4 regions of the Massilia sp. FBCC-B171 genome follow, and region 1 is predicted to be linked to each of the others. Evidence: predicted binding sites of a transcription regulator. Region 1 holds the regulator's gene; each other region holds the start of a gene.
The links. The regulator sigma-54, encoded in region 1, starts transcription at its own class of promoters, with help from an activator protein. The targets are predictions, from matches to a motif close to TGGCANGNAANCTGCTTT.

Region 1 (4,457 bases):
CATGGCGACCTACGTGAACAAACGCACCGCGCACCGCTGGCGTACGCTGGCGCTGATGCTCACGGCCGTGTTCTTCGCTTTCGGCAGCTTCTGGCTGCTGCAGGCCTTCGATTCCGACGACACGCCGGGCATTGGGAGCAGCCTGAACGAGCCGGATTACATCGTCGAGAATTTCAGTTTCGTGCGCATGACGGACAAGGGCGTGCCGCGCTATGTGATGTCGGGCGCGCGCCTGGCCCACCATCCCGAAAACGATGTTTCGGATGTCTCGAAGCCGATCGTCGAAAGCATGGACCCCAGCCGTCCGCGCATGACCATCCATTCGGACCGGGGCCAGGTCTACCATGGCGAGAACCGCGTCGAGTTGATGGGCAATGTCGACATCAAGCGTCCGGCCACGCCGAAAAGCGAGGCCCTGCACGCGCGCACCGAGGCGCTGACCCTGCTGGCCGACGAAGAGATCGTGAAAACCGACCGTCCGGTCCAGATGACCCTGGGCGCGGCCACGGCCAACGGAATCGGCATGGTTGCCGAGAACCCGACCCAGAAGCTGCACCTCGGCGGGCGCGGCCAGATCGTCTATCCGCCGCGTCCAGCGCAGGCGCCACCCAAATAACAGGAACGAGCTCAATGAAAAACAGCTTTCACAATATCGTCGCCGCCGCTTTCTTCTCGCTGCTGTCGCTGTCGGCGTCCGCCGAGCGTGCCGACTCGCTCAAGCAAGCCGTCATCTCCTTCGATTCGCTCGACGTCGACGAAGTCACGCAGACGCGCATCCTGACGGGCAACGTCATCCTCACGCGCGGCACGCTGACCATGAAGTCGGACCGCGCGCTGGTGAAAGAAACGCCGGAAGGCTATATGAGCGTCACGCTCACCGCGGGCCCGGGCCGCGTCGCCACCTTCCGCCAGAAGCGCGACGGCGGTCCCGACCTGTGGATGGAAGGGCAAGCCGAACGCATCGAATACGACGAGCGCGTGGAAGTGGTCAAGCTGTTCTCGAAGGCGGTGGTGAAAGAGCTCGAAAATGGACGCCTGACCAACGAACTCGATGGCGCCTACATCTCCTACGACAGCCGGCGCGAAGTGGCGAGCGTGCGCAACGACCCGAGCGGCGAGAGCAAGGTTGGCGGCGGACGCGGCACCCTGATCATCGCACCGCGCCGCACGGCGCCCGCCGCCGCGCCGGCCGCCGCTCCCGCGGCCGCCACGCCGGCGCCGAGGGCGGCTGCCCCTTCGACTTCAGCGGCGGGCAAGCAATGATGATGAAAGACGTTGCCGACACCCGCAGCACCCTGGTCGTGCGTGGCCTGCAAAAAAGCTACGGCAAGCGCCTGGTCGTGCGCGACGTGTCGCTGGAAGTGGGCTGCGGCGAAGTCGTCGGCCTGCTCGGCCCCAACGGCGCCGGCAAGACCACCTCGTTCTACATGATCGTCGGCCTCGTGCCGTCGGACGCCGGCACCATCGAGATCAACGGCGCCGACATTTCGAGCCTGCCGATCCACCGGCGCGCGGTGATGGGTTTGTCTTACCTGCCGCAGGAAGCCTCGGTGTTTCGCAAGCTGACGGTGGAAGACAATATCCGCGCCGTGCTCGAACTGCAGCACGACGAGAACGGCAAGGCCTTGAGCAAGGCGGCGATCAACGAGCGGCTCGATTCGCTGCTGGGCGAACTGCAGATCGAAAAGCTGCGCGAGAACCCGGCGCTGTCGCTGTCGGGCGGTGAACGCCGGCGCGTCGAGATCGCGCGTGCGTTGGCCACCAACCCGCGCTTCGTGCTGCTCGACGAACCGTTCGCCGGCGTCGACCCGATTGCCGTGATCGAGATCCAGCGCATCGTGCGCTTCCTGAAGGAGCGCGGCATTGGCGTGCTGATCACCGACCACAACGTGCGCGAGACGCTGGGCATCTGCGACCGCGCCTACATCATCAACCAGGGCGCGGTGCTGGCGTCGGGACGTCCCGACGACATCATCGCCGACGAGTCGGTACGGCGCGTCTACCTGGGCGAACACTTCCGCATGTAGTCTACGAACGGGCCATGAAACAATCCCTGCAACTCCGGACTTCGCAGCACCTGGCGCTCACGCCGCAGCTTCAACAGTCGATCCGGCTGCTGCAGCTGTCGACGCTCGAACTGCACCAGGAGATCGAGCAAATCCTGTCCGACAATCCGCTGCTCGAGCGCCTCGACGATCCGCTCGACCACTCGGTGCGCCTGCTGGCCGACGGCGCGATCAACGACGCGCCGCCGCAGGCGCCCGAAGCGCCCGCGCCCAACGGTGAAGACGCGCCCCCCGCGCCGGACGCGGGCGAAGGCGCGGAGGGCGGCGGCGAGGTCGAACGCGCCGACGCCGACGCCGACTGGGGCGAGGGCACGCGCAGCGCCGGCAGCGAGAACGACGACGACGGGCGCCCGCAGCTGGGCGGCATCGGCGTCACGCTGCGCGAGCACCTGATGGAGCAGGTGCGGGTGACGGGCGTGACCGACCGCGACCGCGTGCTGGCCGAGCTGGTGATCGACGCCATCGACGACAACGGCTACCTGGAAGAGCAGTTGGATGAGATCCACGCGCGCCTGCCCGAGGAACTCGAGATCGAGATGGATGAGCTGCGCTGCGCGCTGGCGCTGGTGCAAAGCCTCGATCCGGTCGGCGTCGGTGCGCGCAGCGCCTCCGAATGCCTGGCGCTGCAGATCCGCAGCATGCCGGGCGTGCCGCTGGTGACGCGGCGCATGGCCCTGAAAATCGTCGAGGGCTATCTCACCTGGTTCGCGCAGCGCGAATTCAACAAGCTGAAAAAGGCGCTCGACTGCGACGACGAAGACCTGCGCGAAGCGCAAGCGGTGATCCGCCAGTGCAATCCGCATCCCGGCGCGGCCTTTGCATCGAGCGTGTCGGGCTATGTCGTTCCGGACGTTATTGTCCGCAAGACGAAGGGCGGCTGGGCCGTCACGCTGAACAACGAAGTCATGCCGCGCCTGCGCGTGAACAACGTGTATGCCAACCTGCTCAAGGGCGGAAAAGGCGAAGGCCAGATGAGCGCGCAGCTGCAGGAAGCGAAGTGGCTGATCAAGAATATGCGCCAGCGCTTCGACACGATCCTGCGTGTTTCGCAGGCAATTGTGGAGCGTCAGCGCAACTTTTTCAGCCATGGCGCGGTTGCGATGCGTCCCCTTGTGCTTCGCGAGATTGCTGATACACTGGGTCTGCACGAGAGCACCATTTCTCGTGTAACAACTCAGAAATTCATGCTGACCCCGCACGGCATGTTTGAGCTGAAGTATTTCTTCGGAAGCCACGTCGCCACCGAAGCGGGGGGCGAAGCATCGTCTACGGCGATACGGGCGCTTATCGCGCAGCTGACAGGAGCAGAGGACCCAAAGAACCCATTATCCGACAGTAAGATCGCGGAAATGCTCGGGGAACAAGGCATGGTCATTGCGCGCCGCACGGTTGCCAAATACCGCGAGGCACTCAAGATTCCTCCCGTCAGTCTCCGCAAATCCTTGTAACAGCGGCCCCAGGCGCGACCCAAGCGCGAATGCGGCGCCGCGCATTTATCTAAGGAGTGTGTATGAATCTCACCATCAGTGGCCACCACCTCGACGTCACCCCCGCCATTCGTGAATACGTACAGAACAAGCTCGAACGCATCACCCGCCATTTCGATCAAGTGATCGATTCCCACGTGATCCTCGCCATCGACAATCTCACCGAAAAAGACAAAAGGCAAAAAGCCGAGATTAACTTGCGCCTGTCCGGCAAGATGGTGCACGTGGAAAGTGTGGCGCACGACCTGTATGCCGCCATCGACCTGTTGATGGACAGGCTGGATCGTCAGGTGATGAAGTACAAGTCGATTCTGAAAGACCATGGTCACGAGGCGCTCAAGCGCCGTCCTGAAGGCGGAGAGGCCGCTGCTGCGTTCTGATCAGCACTGAGCACCGTCTGAACGAGGGCGCCGCAAGGCGCCCTTTTCAATTGCGCGTGCGGGTAAAATGCATGTCTCTTCAACCATGCTACCCACCATGACCGATCACGTCCTGACCCGCGTTGCCAACGGCACCGGCATCATCACCCTTGACCGTCCGAAAGCCCTCAATTCGCTGTCGCTGGCGATGGTGCGGCGCCTGACCGAGATTTTGCTGGCCTGGCGCGACGACGCGTCGGTGGCCGCCGTTGTGCTCACCAGCAGCAGCGAAAAAGCGCTGTGTGCGGGCGGCGACATCCGCTTCTTCCACGAAGCCGGCCACGCCACGCCAACCGGCGGCAGCGCGCTGCTGGAAGATTTCTTCACCGAAGAATACGCGCTGAACCATTTAATTTACTTCTATCCGAAGCCGTATATCTCGCTCATGGATGGCGTGGTGATGGGCGGCGGCATGGGCATCGCCCAGGGCGGTCCCGAGACGGGCCTGCGCATCGTGACCGAGCGCACGAAGATGGCCATGCCGG
Region 2 (4,457 bases), 2.1 Mb from region 1:
GCGAGCTCGATGCGGTGGCGCGCAAGCTCGGCGCGCTCGGGCGAGTCTTCGTCGAGGATCGGGTTGGTGTTGTTGATGTGGATGAGGATCTTGCGGCGCCGGCGGTCGTCCCGGTCGAGCCTGTCGAGCACATCGATCATGCCGCCCGCGCCCGATTGCGGCAGGTGGCCCATGTCGGCCGCATGCTTGGACGAGAAACCCAGTTCGATCATTTCGTCCTCGCGCCAGAAGGTGCCGTCGACCAGCAGGCACGCGGCCGCCTGCATGGCCGCCTCCACCTGCGGCTCGATCGCGCCCAGACCCGGCGCGTAGAAGACGGCGCTGCCGTGTTCGAGGTCTTCGATCAGCAGGCCAATGTTGTCGCCCACGCCGGGATGGGCGCGGTGCGGCGAATAGGGCGGCGCCTTGCTCGTCAGGGCCAGCGGCGTGAAACGGATGCTTTTGACGCCCGGCACCTCGACCGGCAGCATGGCCGGTCCGCCGTCGATGGCCGCCAAGGGGTGCCAGCGCAGGCCGCAGTAATGCGAGAGGACGGGCGCCAGCGGCAGGCTGGCATTCAGGTCGTCCCAGACCGAGGCGCTGCAGTAGAGCGGCAGCGGCTTGCCCTCGCGTAGCATCAGCAGGCCGGTGACGTGGTCGACCTGGGCATCCATCAGCATCACGGCGGCGATGCCGGTATCGCGCCGGCCGCGCGCAGGCTGCAGGGCCGGCGTGGCGCGGATCTGGGCGAGGATGTCGGGCGAGGCATTGATCAGGACCCAGTCGATGCCATCTTTCGAGACCGCGATCGACGACTGGGTGCGCGCGGTGGCGCGGATTGAACCACTACGCAGGCCGTCGCAATTGCGGCAGTTGCAGTTCCACTGCGGGAAACCGCCACCCGCCGCGGAACCGAGGACGATGATTTTCATGGGGTGTCCGGTGATCCGGGCGCCGCGCCCTGCGGTTTTGCTCCCGCGACGCGGCGGCCGGTGAAACGTGGGCTTAGCGCTTGGCGATGTAGAGCGTGATTTCGAAGCCAAAACGCCAGTCGATGAATTCCGGTTTGCTCCAGGTCATGGTCGATCTCCTCAAGATTAGAATGGTGGGTTGCCGAATGCATGGAAAGACTGCGCTGGGGCGAGCCCCGGATCCTTGCAGACTTAGTACCAGAGCAAGTTCTGTGCCGCGGGGGCAGGGCCGGCGTGCGCCTGACGCATCAAGCAAAAAACCCGGGGCGGCGCCCTGTCAAAGGCGAGGGAAATGTTCACGGATAGAACAGTGTGTCGAAACTGAACACATCGCCTGCAACAATCTTCGCCGGTGGCTGGCAGGCCGGCGGTGATAAACTCATCGATTGGCGCAAACCACCATCCTTCCATCCATGCAGATCGCATTTGAAACGCCGGACCAGCCCGAGGTGCACGCACTGTGCAAGGAACTCGATGCTTACCTGTATTCGCTGTATCCGCCCGAGAACGTGTACGCGCTCGATCTCGCATCCCTGTTGCGTCCGAACGTGCACTTTGCCGTCGCGCGCAACGCGGCCGGCGTGTCGGTGGGGTGCGCGGCCATCGTGCTGAACCCGGGTTATGGCGAGATCAAACGCATGTATGTGCGGCCCGATGCCCGCGGCCAGGGACTGGCGCGGCGCCTGGTCGAAACCCTGGAGCACAAGGCGATGGAACAGGGCTGCCGCAGCTTCATGCTCGAGACGGGACCGACCATGCCGGAGGCGCTGCTGCTCTACGAACGCCTGGGTTACCGGGTCTGCGGACCCTTCGGCGACTATCCGCTCGACCCGCTTTCGGTCTTCATGCAAAAGAACGCGGTGTAAGTTTGCGTTGGCAAGGTTCTGCTGGCAATAAATAAACATCGCCGTTTACTTATTGCTGAGCCGGGATCAGAATGTGGGCATGCGCACTCGTTCGCCTTCGTCCACCAATACCTTGCTGATCGCCAGCGCCTGCCTGCTCGCGCTGCTGTCGACCACCGGCGCTTCGCTGCCGTACCCTATCCTGGCGCCCCTGTTCGGCGGCGAATCCACCAGCGCGATCACGGACTTCCTCGGCTTTCCCCCGAAGCTCTTGCTCGGCATAGCGCTGATGGTCAATCCGCTGGGCCTGCTGATCGGCAGCGCCGTGCTGGGGGCGATTTCCGACCGCTTCGGGCGCCGCCGCATCCTGCTCGGCACCGCCCTTGGCGCCGCGCTCGGGCATGGGCTCACCGCCGCGGCCCTGGTGGCCGAATCCTATCCGCTCTTCCTGCTGGCCCGGTTCGCCACGGGCCTGCTCGAAGGGAACGGGGCGATCATGCGCGCCATGCTGGCCGAAAAGCTGACCGGGGGCTTGCGCAACCACGCGCTGTCCTGGCTGAACGGGGCCTTCCACCTCGGCTGGCTGGTCGGGCCTCTGCTGGCGGGCTTGACGGTGGGCGTGTCGATCATGCTGCCGTTCGCGATTGCCGCCGGGGCGCTGGTGCTGGGCGCCGGCCTGGCTGCAATCGCCCTCGCGCGCGAAGCTGCTGCGCCAGCCGGCGGCGCGCGCTGGTGGGTGGTGGCCTCGCAAAAGCATGCATTCACGCTTCTCCGCCATGCGCCGCTGCGCGCGCTGTTCTATGTGCATTTCGCTTACGCCTGCGGCGTGGCCGCCTTCTACGAATTCTTCCCGCTGTGGCTGGTCGACGTCGGCCGCTACGAGGTGCGCCAGATCGCGTTTGTGAACATGGGCATGTGCGGCCTGATGACCTTCGCCGCCCTGTTTGCCGGCCGCGCCAGCCGCATTGAACCCCAGCGCCGCGCCAGCGTGCAGGCGGGCCTGGCGGCGCTGGCGATCCTGGCCGTCGGCTTCGGCAACCTCGGCGTGGGCCTGGTGGCCATTGTCCTGTTCGGGTTGCCGCATGCCTTTTATAACGCGACCGTGCAGGGCTGGGCGGCGGACCGTTTCGCCGGCTTCGGCCAGGGCGCGGTCATGGGCTTGCTGTCGGCGACCTTTTGCCTGGCGAACATCGTGATGGCGCTGGCGGGCGGGCTGCTGGCGCTGGTCGACACACAGCTGGTGCTGATCGTCGGCGGTTCCCTCGCGGTCTGGGCGGCCTTCGCGATGCGCAGCGCGAGCGCGCGCAAGCTTGACCACGCAATGGAGGCAAAGTGAATTCCTTCGACGAAGTGCTGCTCCTGCTGAAAACCCGCGGACCGCAAACGGCCCAGGCCTTGTCCGGCCTGCTCGGCATGACCTCGATGGGCGTGCGGCGCCAGCTGGAAGCGGCGCAGGAGAAGGGACTGGTGAGCTATGCCGACAGTCCTGGCAAAGTCGGGCGGCCGGTGCGGCGCTGGCTTCTGAGCGAAGCCGGCCATGCGCGCTTCCCCGACCGCCACGCCGAGCTGACGCTGGAGATCATTGCGCAGGTGCGCCTGCTGTTCGGCGAAGACGGTTTGAACCGCCTGGTCAAGGCGCGCGAAGTTGCGGGCGAAGCGGCCTACCGCGCTCAGGTGGGGGCGTTTGCTTCTCTTGCGGAGCAGGTAGCGGCGCTGGCACGGGCGCGCGATGCCGAGGGGTATATGGCGGAAGTTGAAACGCAGGCGGACGGCAGCGTGCTGCTGGTGGAGAACCATTGTCCGATCCGCGCGGCGGCGCGGTCGTGCCAGCATTTCTGCCGTTCCGAGCTCGAGGTCTTCGGGCGCGTGCTGGGGCCGCAGGTGTCGGTGGTGCGCATCGAACATCAGTTGGCCGGGGCGCGGCGCTGCGCCTACCGGGTCAACCCGGTGCCCGGCTGACATCATCCAAGCTTCGCCCAAAAAAAATGCCGCTGTCTCCAGCGGCATTTTTTCATCAAGCCACGATCAGTCCGAAGCGTAGATGTCGTTGTCCTTGGTTTCGCGAACGAAGAACGCACCGATCGCAACCGTGATCAGGGCGATGATGATCGGATACCAGAGGCCGTAGTAGATGTTGCCGTTGGCCGCCACGAGAGCGAACGAGATGGTTGGCAGCAGGCCGCCGAACCAGCCGTTACCGATGTGGTAAGGCAGGGACATCGAGCTGTAGCGGATACGGGTCGGGAACATCTCGACCAGCATGGCCGCGATCGGGCCGTAGACCATGGTCACGTAGAGCACCAGGATGAACAGCAGCAGCACCAGCATCGGCTTGTTGATGCGGGCCGGGTCGGCTTTCTCGGGATAGCCGGCCGACTTCAGGGTGCCGACGACTTCGGTCTTGAGCGCCGTTTCTTTCGCCTTGCTGTCGGCGTCGAAGTTCAGGTTGTCAGGCGTCATGACCGCGTTGAAGGACTGGATGACCTTGTCGCCAATCTTGACCTGGGCCACGGAGCCGGCTGGGCCGGCAACGGTATCGTAGTTGACCGAAGCGTTGGTCAGCATGCGGGTGGCGATGTCGCAGGACGACGGGAATTTCGCCGTGCCGGTCGGGTCGACCTGGAAGTGGCAGGTGGCCGGGTCGGCGACGACGGTGACCGGC
Region 3 (4,457 bases), 860 kb from region 1:
ACGGCGCCAAGCTGTTCGTCAACCATTGCCTGAATTGCCACTCGGCCTCGGCCATGCGCTACAACCGTTTGCGCGATCTCGGCCTGTCCGACGAGCAGATCAAGACCAACCTGTTGTTCTCCGCCGACAAAGTGGGCGAGCTGATGAAAACGGCGATGCGCCCGGAAGATGCGAAGGCATGGTTCGGCGCCGTACCGCCGGACCTGACGGTAATCGCCCGTGCAAAATCGTCGCCGGCGGGCAGTGGCGCCGACTATCTGTACACCTACATGCGTTCCTTCTACAAGGACGATACCCGTCCGACCGGCTGGAACAATATGGTGGTGCCGAACGTGGCGATGCCGCACGTGATGTGGCAGATGCAGGGCGTACGCACCCCAAAAATGGTGGAACAGACCGATCCGCACGATGCCAGCAAGAAGATCCACACCTTCGCCGGATGGGAGCAAGTGGCGCCGGGAACGATGTCGTCGGCTGACTTCGACACCGCGACGGCCGACCTGGTTGGCTATCTCAGCTGGATGGCTGAGCCAGCGCAAGGAACACGCAAGAAACTTGGTGCTATCGTGCTGATTTTCCTGTCAGTATTTGCTTTCCTGGCTTGGCGGTTGAACGCGTCCTACTGGAAAGATCTGAAGTAATTCGTTTTCATTGCCCGCTTGGCTATAATACGGGCAATTATTTATTCGGGGTGAGTCGCTCGGCGCTTCACCCCTTTGTTTCTTAAGGAACGACCAACCATGATGGTTCTCTACTCTGGCACCACGTGCCCGTTCTCGCAACGTTGCCGCCTCGTCCTGTTCGAAAAAGGCATGGATTTCGAAGTGCGCGACGTCGACCTGTTCAACAAGCCGGAAGATATCTCGACGATGAACCCGTACGGCCAGGTCCCGATCCTGGTCGAGCGTGAACTGATTCTGTACGAATCGAACATCATCAACGAGTACATCGACGAGCGCTTCCCGCATCCGCAGCTGATGCCGGCCGACCCGCTGATGCGCGCCCGTGCCCGCCTGATGCTGTTCAATTTCGAAAAGGAACTGTTTGTCCACGTGCACGTTCTGGAAAGCGACCGCAACAAGACGAACGAAAAAGCCCACGACAAGGCGCGCGCCGAAATCCGCGACCGCCTGACGACGCTGGCGCCGCTGTTCTTGAAGAACAAATACATGCTGGGCGACGAATTCTCGATGCTCGACGTGGCGATCGCGCCGCTGCTGTGGCGCCTGGACCACTACGGCATCGAACTGTCGAAGACCGCCGCACCGCTGATGAAGTACGCCGAGCGCATCTTCTCGCGCCCTGCCTACATCGAAGCGCTGACGCCGTCGGAAAAGGTCATGCGCCGTTAAACGCGCACCTGATCCATGGCGCCGCCTGCCCCGCAGCCGGCGCCATGGTCCGCATTCCCGTCCTGCCCGTGTTTGCGACGCCGTTTCATAAATCGCAGTAAGCTGGCGGTTCGCGTTTTTTTGTACCTTCCACACGCGCCGCCGGCCCTGAACCGGTGCGTTTGGTAGCTGCGCTGGCGCATCTGTTCGCCGCCCCATTGCCGGATCACTGTTTATCTCATCTGCACATGCCTGACATCTCCACCAAGCCTTATCTGCTGCGCGCCCTCTACGAGTGGTGCACCGACAGCGGTTTCACGCCTTATCTTGCAGTCAAGGTCGACGCGGCCACGACGGTGCCGATGGAATACGTCAAGAAGGGCGAGATCATCCTCAACATCGCCTTTGGCGCGACCTCCGGCCTGAAAATGGACAACGACGCGATCCAGTTCCGCGCGCGCTTCGCCGGCGTCTCGCGTGAAATCTATGTACCGGTGCAAAACGTGCTGGCGATCTACGCCAACGAAAACGGCCAGGGCATGGCCTTCGACGTCAGCGCCACCGCCGCCGAAAGCGCGGCAAGCATGGACGAGCCTCCGACAAGCGCGCCAACCCTGTCGGCCGTTCCCGACAGCGCCGGCGAAGCGTCCACGGCCCCGGTGTCGCATTCGCCCGACGACGACGATGAGCCGCCTAAAAAAGGCGGCCGCCCAACGCTGACCAGGATTAAATAGCGTTATAATTCTTGCCGTACAGATTACGCCGGCTTAGCTCATTTGGTAGAGCAGTTGATTTGTAATCATCAGGTGGCCAGTTCGAAACCGGCAGCCGGCACCACTTCCTGCGAAAGCCCAGCCCTCACCGGTTGGGCTTTTTGTTTTTGCGGACGCCCTCCCCTTCTTTGCCCGCGCCTGCGCCATGCTGGCGCGTGATTGGCGAAATGCCCCGTTCGGGTGCAGCCAGGCCCTCCTTCCGGGAAAACGCTGGCGTTTTGGCGCGGCATGGTTCTTGCTGAACTATGAGCAATGACTGCCTGCCCACCCTCACTGTCGAATACACCCCTGCCCGGCGGCGCCTGGAAGGCGCAGCTGCGCCTCGGCTTCGACCACGGTGCGCAGGGTACGCGGCTGGCTGAACGGTCGCATGCAGGTCCGTTGCGCGTACAGAAAGCGCTGTATCCCGAAGGTCCGGACGTCTGCCACGCCGTCATCATTCATCCGCCCGGTGGTGTGGTCGGCGGCGACGCACTTGCCATCGATATCTCGGCCGGGGCCGGCTCACACGCGCTGCTGACGACGCCCGGCGCCGGCAAGTGGTACCGGGCCAATGGGCGCGTCTCGCGCCAGGATGTGCGCATCGCGGTCGGCGCCGGCGCGGCGCTCGAATGGCTGCCGCAGGAAACCCTGTTGTATCGCGAGGCGCAGGTCGCACTCACCCACGAGGTCGCGCTTGCCGCGGATGCCCGCTATCTCGGCAGCGAGATCCTCTGCTTCGGCCGTACTGCATCGGGGGAAGTCTTTGCCGAAGGCGCAGTACGCCAGACCAGCACGATCCGGCGCGATGGACAACTGGTATGGCATGAAGAAGGCGAGATCGATGGCGCCGGCGCCGGCATGCACAGCCCGTTTGGCCTGGGCGGCAACAGCGTGTGCGCGACCCTCATCGCCTGCGGCCTGAGCCTCGACGCCAGCCAGCTCCAGCAGTTGCGCCAGGAGCTCGATCGCGCCGGTGGCCGCAGCGGCGCCACCCAGCTGCCGAAGATGGTCGTCGTACGCCATCTGGGCCACTCGAGCGAAGCAGCGCGCGCGGTGCTGCTGGCGGCCTGGCGCCGCCTGCGCCCGGCCCTGCTGGGGCGCGAGGCCGCCATCCCGCGCCTGTGGTCAACCTGAGAGGACAGCATGGAACTCACACCCCGTGAAAAAGACAAGCTCCTGATCTTCACCGCCGCCCTGCTGGCCGAACGGCGCAAGGGGCGCGGCCTGAAACTGAATTATCCGGAGGCGGTTGCGTATATCTCGGCCGCGATCATGGAAGGCGCGCGCGACGGCAAGAGCGTGGCGCAATTGATGAGCGAGGGAACAAGCATCCTGTCGCGCGGCGAAGTCATGGAAGGCGTGCCGGAGATGATTCCCGACGTGCAGGTCGAGGCCACTTTCCCCGACGGCAGCAAGCTCGTCACCATTCACCATCCGATCATCTAGGAGACGCCTGTGATACCAGGAGAAATGCTGATCGAGGCGGGCGAGCTGGAACTCAATAGCGGCAGGCCGGCCATCGCGCTCGAGGTGGCCAATGGGGGCGACCGCCCGATCCAGGTCGGCTCGCACTACCACTTTTATGAGACCAATCCGGCGCTGCGCTTCGAGCGCGGCCTGGCCTACGGCATGCGCCTCGATATCGCCGCCGGCACCGCGGTGCGCTTCGAGCCGGGACAGGTGCGCACCGTTACCCTCGTCGCGCTCGGCGGCGACCGGATCGTCTTCGGTTTCAACGGTGTGGTGAACGGTCCGTTGAAGGAGGCGCCATGAGCCGCATCGGGCGCCAGGCGTACGCCGAGATGTATGGTCCGACCGTGGGCGACCGCCTGCGCCTGGCCGATACCGCCCTGTTCATCGAAATCGAGCGCGATTACGCGGTCTATGGCGAAGAGGTGAAATTCGGCGGCGGCAAGGTGATCCGCGACGGCATGGGCCAGTCGCAGCGGGTCCACGCGCAGGTGGCGGACACGGTGATCACGAACGCCGTCATCGTCGATCACTGGGGCATCGTCAAGGCCGATATCGGATTAAAAGACGGCATGATCGCGGCCATCGGCAAGGCCGGCAATCCGGATATCCAGCCGGGCGTGACGATCGTGATCGGCGCCGCGACCGAGATCATCGCGGGAGAGGGCATGATCGTCACCGCGGGCGGCGTCGACAGCCACATTCACTTCATTTGCCCGCAGCAGATCGAGGAAGCCCTGTTTAGCGGGATCACGACCACGCTCGGGGGCGGCACCGGGCCCGCCGTCGGCACGGCCGCCACCACCTGCACGCCGGGGCCCTGGCACATCCACTCGATGCTGATGGCGGCCGAGGCCTTTCCGATGAACCTGGGCTTTTTCGGCAAGGGCAATGCGAGCCA
Region 4 (4,457 bases), 2.2 Mb from region 1:
TTGAAGATATTTTGCATTGCTGAGCAGCCCGCGCTAAGCTGCTCAGCTGTTTGTACTTGCAAGCGCCACATTATTCAGCAGATTTGCGACAACACCAGTCCGTGATCGGATTGTTGTTGCCGTACAGAAATCTTAGGGCTACACTCTGTTCTGTAACTGAAAAGGGCAAACTCCGCGAAAGCGGAGGACGCAAAGTCAACGGTCTAATGAGCCTCGCGGCTCGATGACGGCAGGACTGCCAGGCAATCGACAGCGCACAGCGAACCTCCATTCGCGGGCGCCGCCGTGACCAGCATTCCTGTGAAACCACCATTTACAGGATCTGCTCGCCATGAACTTCGCCTTCGACTCGCTTCCCTCGCGCAAAACCGCCGCCGCCCTTGCTTGTGCCAGCCTTGCGCTCGGTATCGCCAGTGCTGCCCACGCCGCGCCTGCGGGTGAGTTCGCGCGCGGCCGGATCCTGATCGAAGCGCGCGCCGGCCTCTCGGACGCCGAGCTCGACACAGTGGTCAAAGCGCATGGCGGCAAGCGCCGCAAGCTCGGCCAGAGCCGCATGCACGTCGTCGACCTGCCGCCTGGCCTCTCCGAAGAAGACGCGGTGGCGAAGCTGTCGCGCCGCGCCGAAATCAAGTTTGCCGAGCTCGACCGCAAAGTCAATGTGGCGATGGCCGTCAACGACCCCTACATCGGCAGCGCCTGGCACATCGGCAAGATCGGCGCCAGCACCGCCTGGGACAGCACCCAGGGCGGCGGCATCACGATCGCCGTGCTCGACACGGGCGTGAACCCAGCCCATCCGGACCTGAAAGACCGCCTCGTCGCCGGCTACAACGCCTACGACAACAACACCGTGACAAGCGACCTGTGCGGTCACGGTACGGCGGTGGCCGGCACGGCGGCCGCCAGCACGAACAATGCCATGGGCGTGGCCGGTGTCGCCGGCGCCGCCCGCATCATGCCGGTGCGCATCGCCTACAAGGATTCGACCGGCGCCTGTCCGGCCTACTTCAGCACCATCGCCAGCGGCATCACCTGGGCCGCCGACAACGGCGCGCGCATCGCCAATGTCAGCTATGTCGGTATCGCCGGCAGCGCCGCCGTGAAAAGCGCGGCGCGCTACATGAAGGGCAAGGGCGGCCTCGTCTTCATTTCTGCAGGCAACAACAACGTCGACGAAAACGTGACGGCTGACGACGCCTTCATCATCGTGTCCTCGACCGACAGTGCCGACAACAAGTCCAGCTTCTCGAGCTGGGGCAGCTTCGTCTCGCTGGCGGCTCCCGGCACCGGCATCTGGACCACCAACAATGCGCTCGGCTACTCTGCCTGGAACGGTACCTCGTTCGCCAGCCCGGTGAGCGCCGGCGTGGCCGGCCTGATGATGGCCGCGCGCCCCGACCTTTCGGCCGAGCAAATCGAAAAGCTGCTGTTCCAGACCTCGGTCGACCTCGGCGCCGCCGGGCGCGACCCGGTATTCGGCTACGGCCGCGTGAATGCCGCCGCGGCAGTGGCCGCCGCCCGTGTCCTGGTCAATACGGTCGACACGGTCGCGCCGCAGGCGGCGATCAGCGCGCCCCTGGGCAGCAGCACGGTCTCCGGTTCGGTGCCGGTGAGTGTCAATATTTCCGACAATGTCGGCGTGGTGCGCGTCGACCTGAAGGTCAACGGCACGACGGTGGCCACCGACAGCGCCGCGCCCTACAGCTTCAGCTGGAATTCGACGGGCGTCGTGAACGGCATGGCCTCCCTGGTCGCGGTGGCGTATGACGCCGCCGGCAACGCGGGTGCCTCCAACACGGTCGCGGTCAACGTCGTCAACGCCGTGCCGGTCGTGACGGCCGATACGGTCGCCCCGACGGTGAGCATCAACAATCCGGTGGCGGGCACGGTCAGCGGCACAGTTTCGGTTGCGGTCGCCGCCGCCGACAACGCCGGCGCCGCGGGCATCCGCACGGCGCTGTCGATCGACGGGAAAGTCGTGTCGAACGGGCAGGGCGGTTCGCTGTCGTACAGCTGGAATACGCGCAAGGTAGCGGCCGGCGCCCACACCATCTCGGTGACGGCGCGCGACGCAGCCGGCAATGCAACGACCCGCACGGTGGGCGTGACGGTGCGCTAAGCGTTTCTGCGGCAAAAAAAATGGCGCCCCCTAGTGGGCGCCATTTTTGTGTGCGTTACCGCAATCAGTCGCGACGTCGGCGCAGGGCCAGTCCGGCCAGGCCCGCGCCCAGCAGGGCCAGGGTTGCCGGCTCTGGTACTTCGCCACCGCCAGGATTTCCGCCGCCGTCTTCACCCGGCACCCAGGTCAGGTGGCTCAGGCGCCCGATGTTGCAGGGATCGTCGTTGCCTTCGCGGCAGTCGCCACCGGTGAGGAAGTTGACGTCGACGTTACTCCATGTCAGCTGCGTGAAGCTGGGCTCGTTTCGGAAAACATAGGTATCGAAGGCGGTCAGCCACACGTTGGGGTTATTCGGATTGCCCGGCGGCAGGCCGAATTTGAGCAGGAAATAGCCTGGAGTCTGGGGCGCCACATTGATCACCCACATCTGGGTGGCGACATCGAATGTTGCGACCGGCGACTCGTCCTTTTGCAGGTCGGCCAGCGTGAACGATCCGCCCGAGTACAGGTTGATCGCATCGAGCTCCGATTGCGCACCCGAATTGGCACTGGTGTACGACCCGATGATCACATCGGCGGCCGCGTTACCGGCGGCGAAACCAGCAGCTGCGATTGCGGCGATCAGGACGCTCTTCAATTTCAACTCTTTCATGGTATTCCCCATTTATTATAGTGGAGCCTGTTTTCATGCAACTTGCGTACCACGACCGCCAAGTGATTGATTCTTCTGTCAATACAGGTTTGGCTGAGCGCAACAACTGTTGAGTGTTGTAAAAAATATCGACACTTGGTAATTTGAACACCGCACGCCGCACGCAGGTGCAGAGCCCTGGCAACAAAAAAGATGGCGCCGAGGGCGCCATCTTTCATGGAGACAGGCCGCCCGCGAGGCGGCCTGCGTATCAAGCGCGGCGGCGGCGCAGGAGCATGCCGGCGAGACCTGCGCCCAGCAGCGCCAGCGAAGCTGGTTCCGGCACTTCGCCGCCGCCTGGCACACCGCCGCCATCCTTGGCGGCCACCCAGGTCACGTGGCTGAGACGGCCGATATTGCATGGGCCGTCGTTTTTCTTGTCCGTGCAATCGCCGCCGGTCAGGAAGTCGACGTCCTGGTTGCGCCAGACCAGCTCATTGAGTGCGTCCAGGTTCTTGAACACATAGCTGTCCCACGGCGTGTTGAACTTGTCTCCATTGCCCATGCCGAACTTGAGCAGGAAGTAGCCAGGCGTCTTGGGGGTGGTGGTCAGCACCCACAGGCTGCTGGCCGTGTCGAACTGGGCACCGCCGTTGCCGTCGATTTTGTTCAGGTCCGACTGGAGGAAGACGAGGCCGCTGGCGTCGTTGATCATGGCCAGCTCGGTCTTGCCGCCCGAATTGGCACTCTCGTATTTTGCCAGGTAGGTGTCGAGCGTCGGCGCCGCCATGGCGTTGCTTGCTGCAAAACCGGTTGCTGCGATTGCTGCGAACAGAATGCTTTTCAAATTCAGCGATTTCATGGGGACCCCTTCATATTGTTGTGTACTCATCCATTAGCAAGGGTCGTGCCATGCGGCATAAGTCATTGATTTTTATCAATATGGAGGTGTCTTAATTACAATGCTAATTTCGTCTTGTAAAGTTTTTCGACAGCAGACCGGACCGTTTTAACCGAGGACGGTGACGACCACCGTGCGCCTGTGCCCCTGGGTCCGGTGCTCCCACAAATAAATGCCCTGCCAGGTGCCGAGCAGCAGCCGACCATCCTTGATCGGAATGGCGATGCCGGTATCGGTCAGCACGTTGCGCACGTGGGCAGGCATGTCGTCCGGGCCTTCATCGGCATGGCGCCAGGCCGGGTCGCCATCCGGCGCCAGGCGCGCCATGGCGGTTTCCAGGTCGCGCCGCACGTCGGGGTCGGCGTTCTCGGTGATCGTCAGCGAGCAGCTGGTGTGCTGCACGAAGACCTGCACGATGCCGCAGGCGATGCTGGACGCCGCCACCACCTCGGCCACTTCGCGCGTAATGGACTGCGTGCCGCGGCCGCGTGTCTGGAACTGCAAGATCGCCTGGTGCGCCATGGCCGGGACTTAAGGCGTGGGCCGGAAGTTCTTGCGGATCCCGGCCCAGCAGTCCTGGTAGCCGCCCTGCAGCTGCGGCGAGGCCAGCGCGTGCGCGGTCGGGCAGAGCACGTGCTTGGTCTCGAACATGAAGGCCATCGTGTCGGCGACCTTGCCGGGCGTCGAGGTGTCGGCCTTGCTGGCCTTGTCGAAGGTGGCCGCGTCCGGGCCGTGCCCGCTCATGCAGTTGTGCAGGCTGGCGCCGCCGGGCACGAAGCCTTCGGCCTTGGCATCGTAGGCGCCGT

Region 2: a site for sigma-54 is predicted at 1,151-1,168, ahead of pqqA (pyrroloquinoline quinone precursor peptide PqqA). Genes of this name have one in related genera too.
Region 3: a site for sigma-54 is predicted at 2,329-2,346, ahead of NMB41_RS00915 (urease accessory protein UreD). Genes of this name have one in related genera too.
Region 4: a site for sigma-54 is predicted at 3,646-3,663, ahead of NMB41_RS12095 (PEP-CTERM sorting domain-containing protein). Genes of this name have one in related genera too.

The regions. Positions count from the first base shown of each region.
Region 1 is NZ_CP101443.1:4,907,457-4,911,913, reverse strand. Features, by position in the region: gene lptC (LPS export ABC transporter periplasmic protein LptC) at 14-616, shown strand; gene lptA (lipopolysaccharide transport periplasmic protein LptA) at 631-1,263, shown strand; gene lptB (LPS export ABC transporter ATP-binding protein) at 1,266-2,027, shown strand; gene NMB41_RS22285 (RNA polymerase factor sigma-54) at 2,042-3,514, shown strand; gene hpf (ribosome hibernation-promoting factor, HPF/YfiA family) at 3,577-3,933, shown strand; gene NMB41_RS22275 (enoyl-CoA hydratase/isomerase family protein) at 4,031-4,457, shown strand, end outside.
Region 2 is NZ_CP101443.1:2,783,886-2,788,342, reverse strand. Features, by position in the region: gene pqqB (pyrroloquinoline quinone biosynthesis protein PqqB) at 1-911, opposite strand, end outside; gene pqqA (pyrroloquinoline quinone precursor peptide PqqA) at 985-1,074, opposite strand; gene NMB41_RS12675 (GNAT family N-acetyltransferase) at 1,364-1,816, shown strand; gene NMB41_RS12670 (MFS transporter) at 1,896-3,131, shown strand; gene NMB41_RS12665 (helix-turn-helix transcriptional regulator) at 3,128-3,754, shown strand; gene NMB41_RS12660 (MFS transporter) at 3,821-4,457, opposite strand, start outside.
Region 3 is NZ_CP101443.1:196,095-200,551, reverse strand. Features, by position in the region: gene NMB41_RS00935 (cytochrome c1) at 1-641, shown strand, start outside; gene NMB41_RS00930 (glutathione S-transferase N-terminal domain-containing protein) at 741-1,352, shown strand; gene NMB41_RS00925 (ClpXP protease specificity-enhancing factor) at 1,580-2,065, shown strand; tRNA gene NMB41_RS00920 (tRNA-Thr) at 2,093-2,168, shown strand; gene NMB41_RS00915 (urease accessory protein UreD) at 2,357-3,220, shown strand; gene NMB41_RS00910 (urease subunit gamma) at 3,230-3,532, shown strand; gene NMB41_RS00905 (urease subunit beta) at 3,542-3,859, shown strand; gene ureC (urease subunit alpha) at 3,856-4,457, shown strand, end outside.
Region 4 is NZ_CP101443.1:2,659,152-2,663,608, forward strand. Features, by position in the region: cyclic di-GMP riboswitch class I at 155-243, shown strand; gene NMB41_RS12085 (S8 family serine peptidase) at 332-2,119, shown strand; partial or broken gene NMB41_RS12090 (PEP-CTERM sorting domain-containing protein) at 2,184-2,273, opposite strand; gene NMB41_RS12095 (PEP-CTERM sorting domain-containing protein) at 3,022-3,612, opposite strand; gene NMB41_RS12100 (secondary thiamine-phosphate synthase enzyme YjbQ) at 3,760-4,173, opposite strand; gene hmgA (homogentisate 1,2-dioxygenase) at 4,183-4,457, opposite strand, start outside.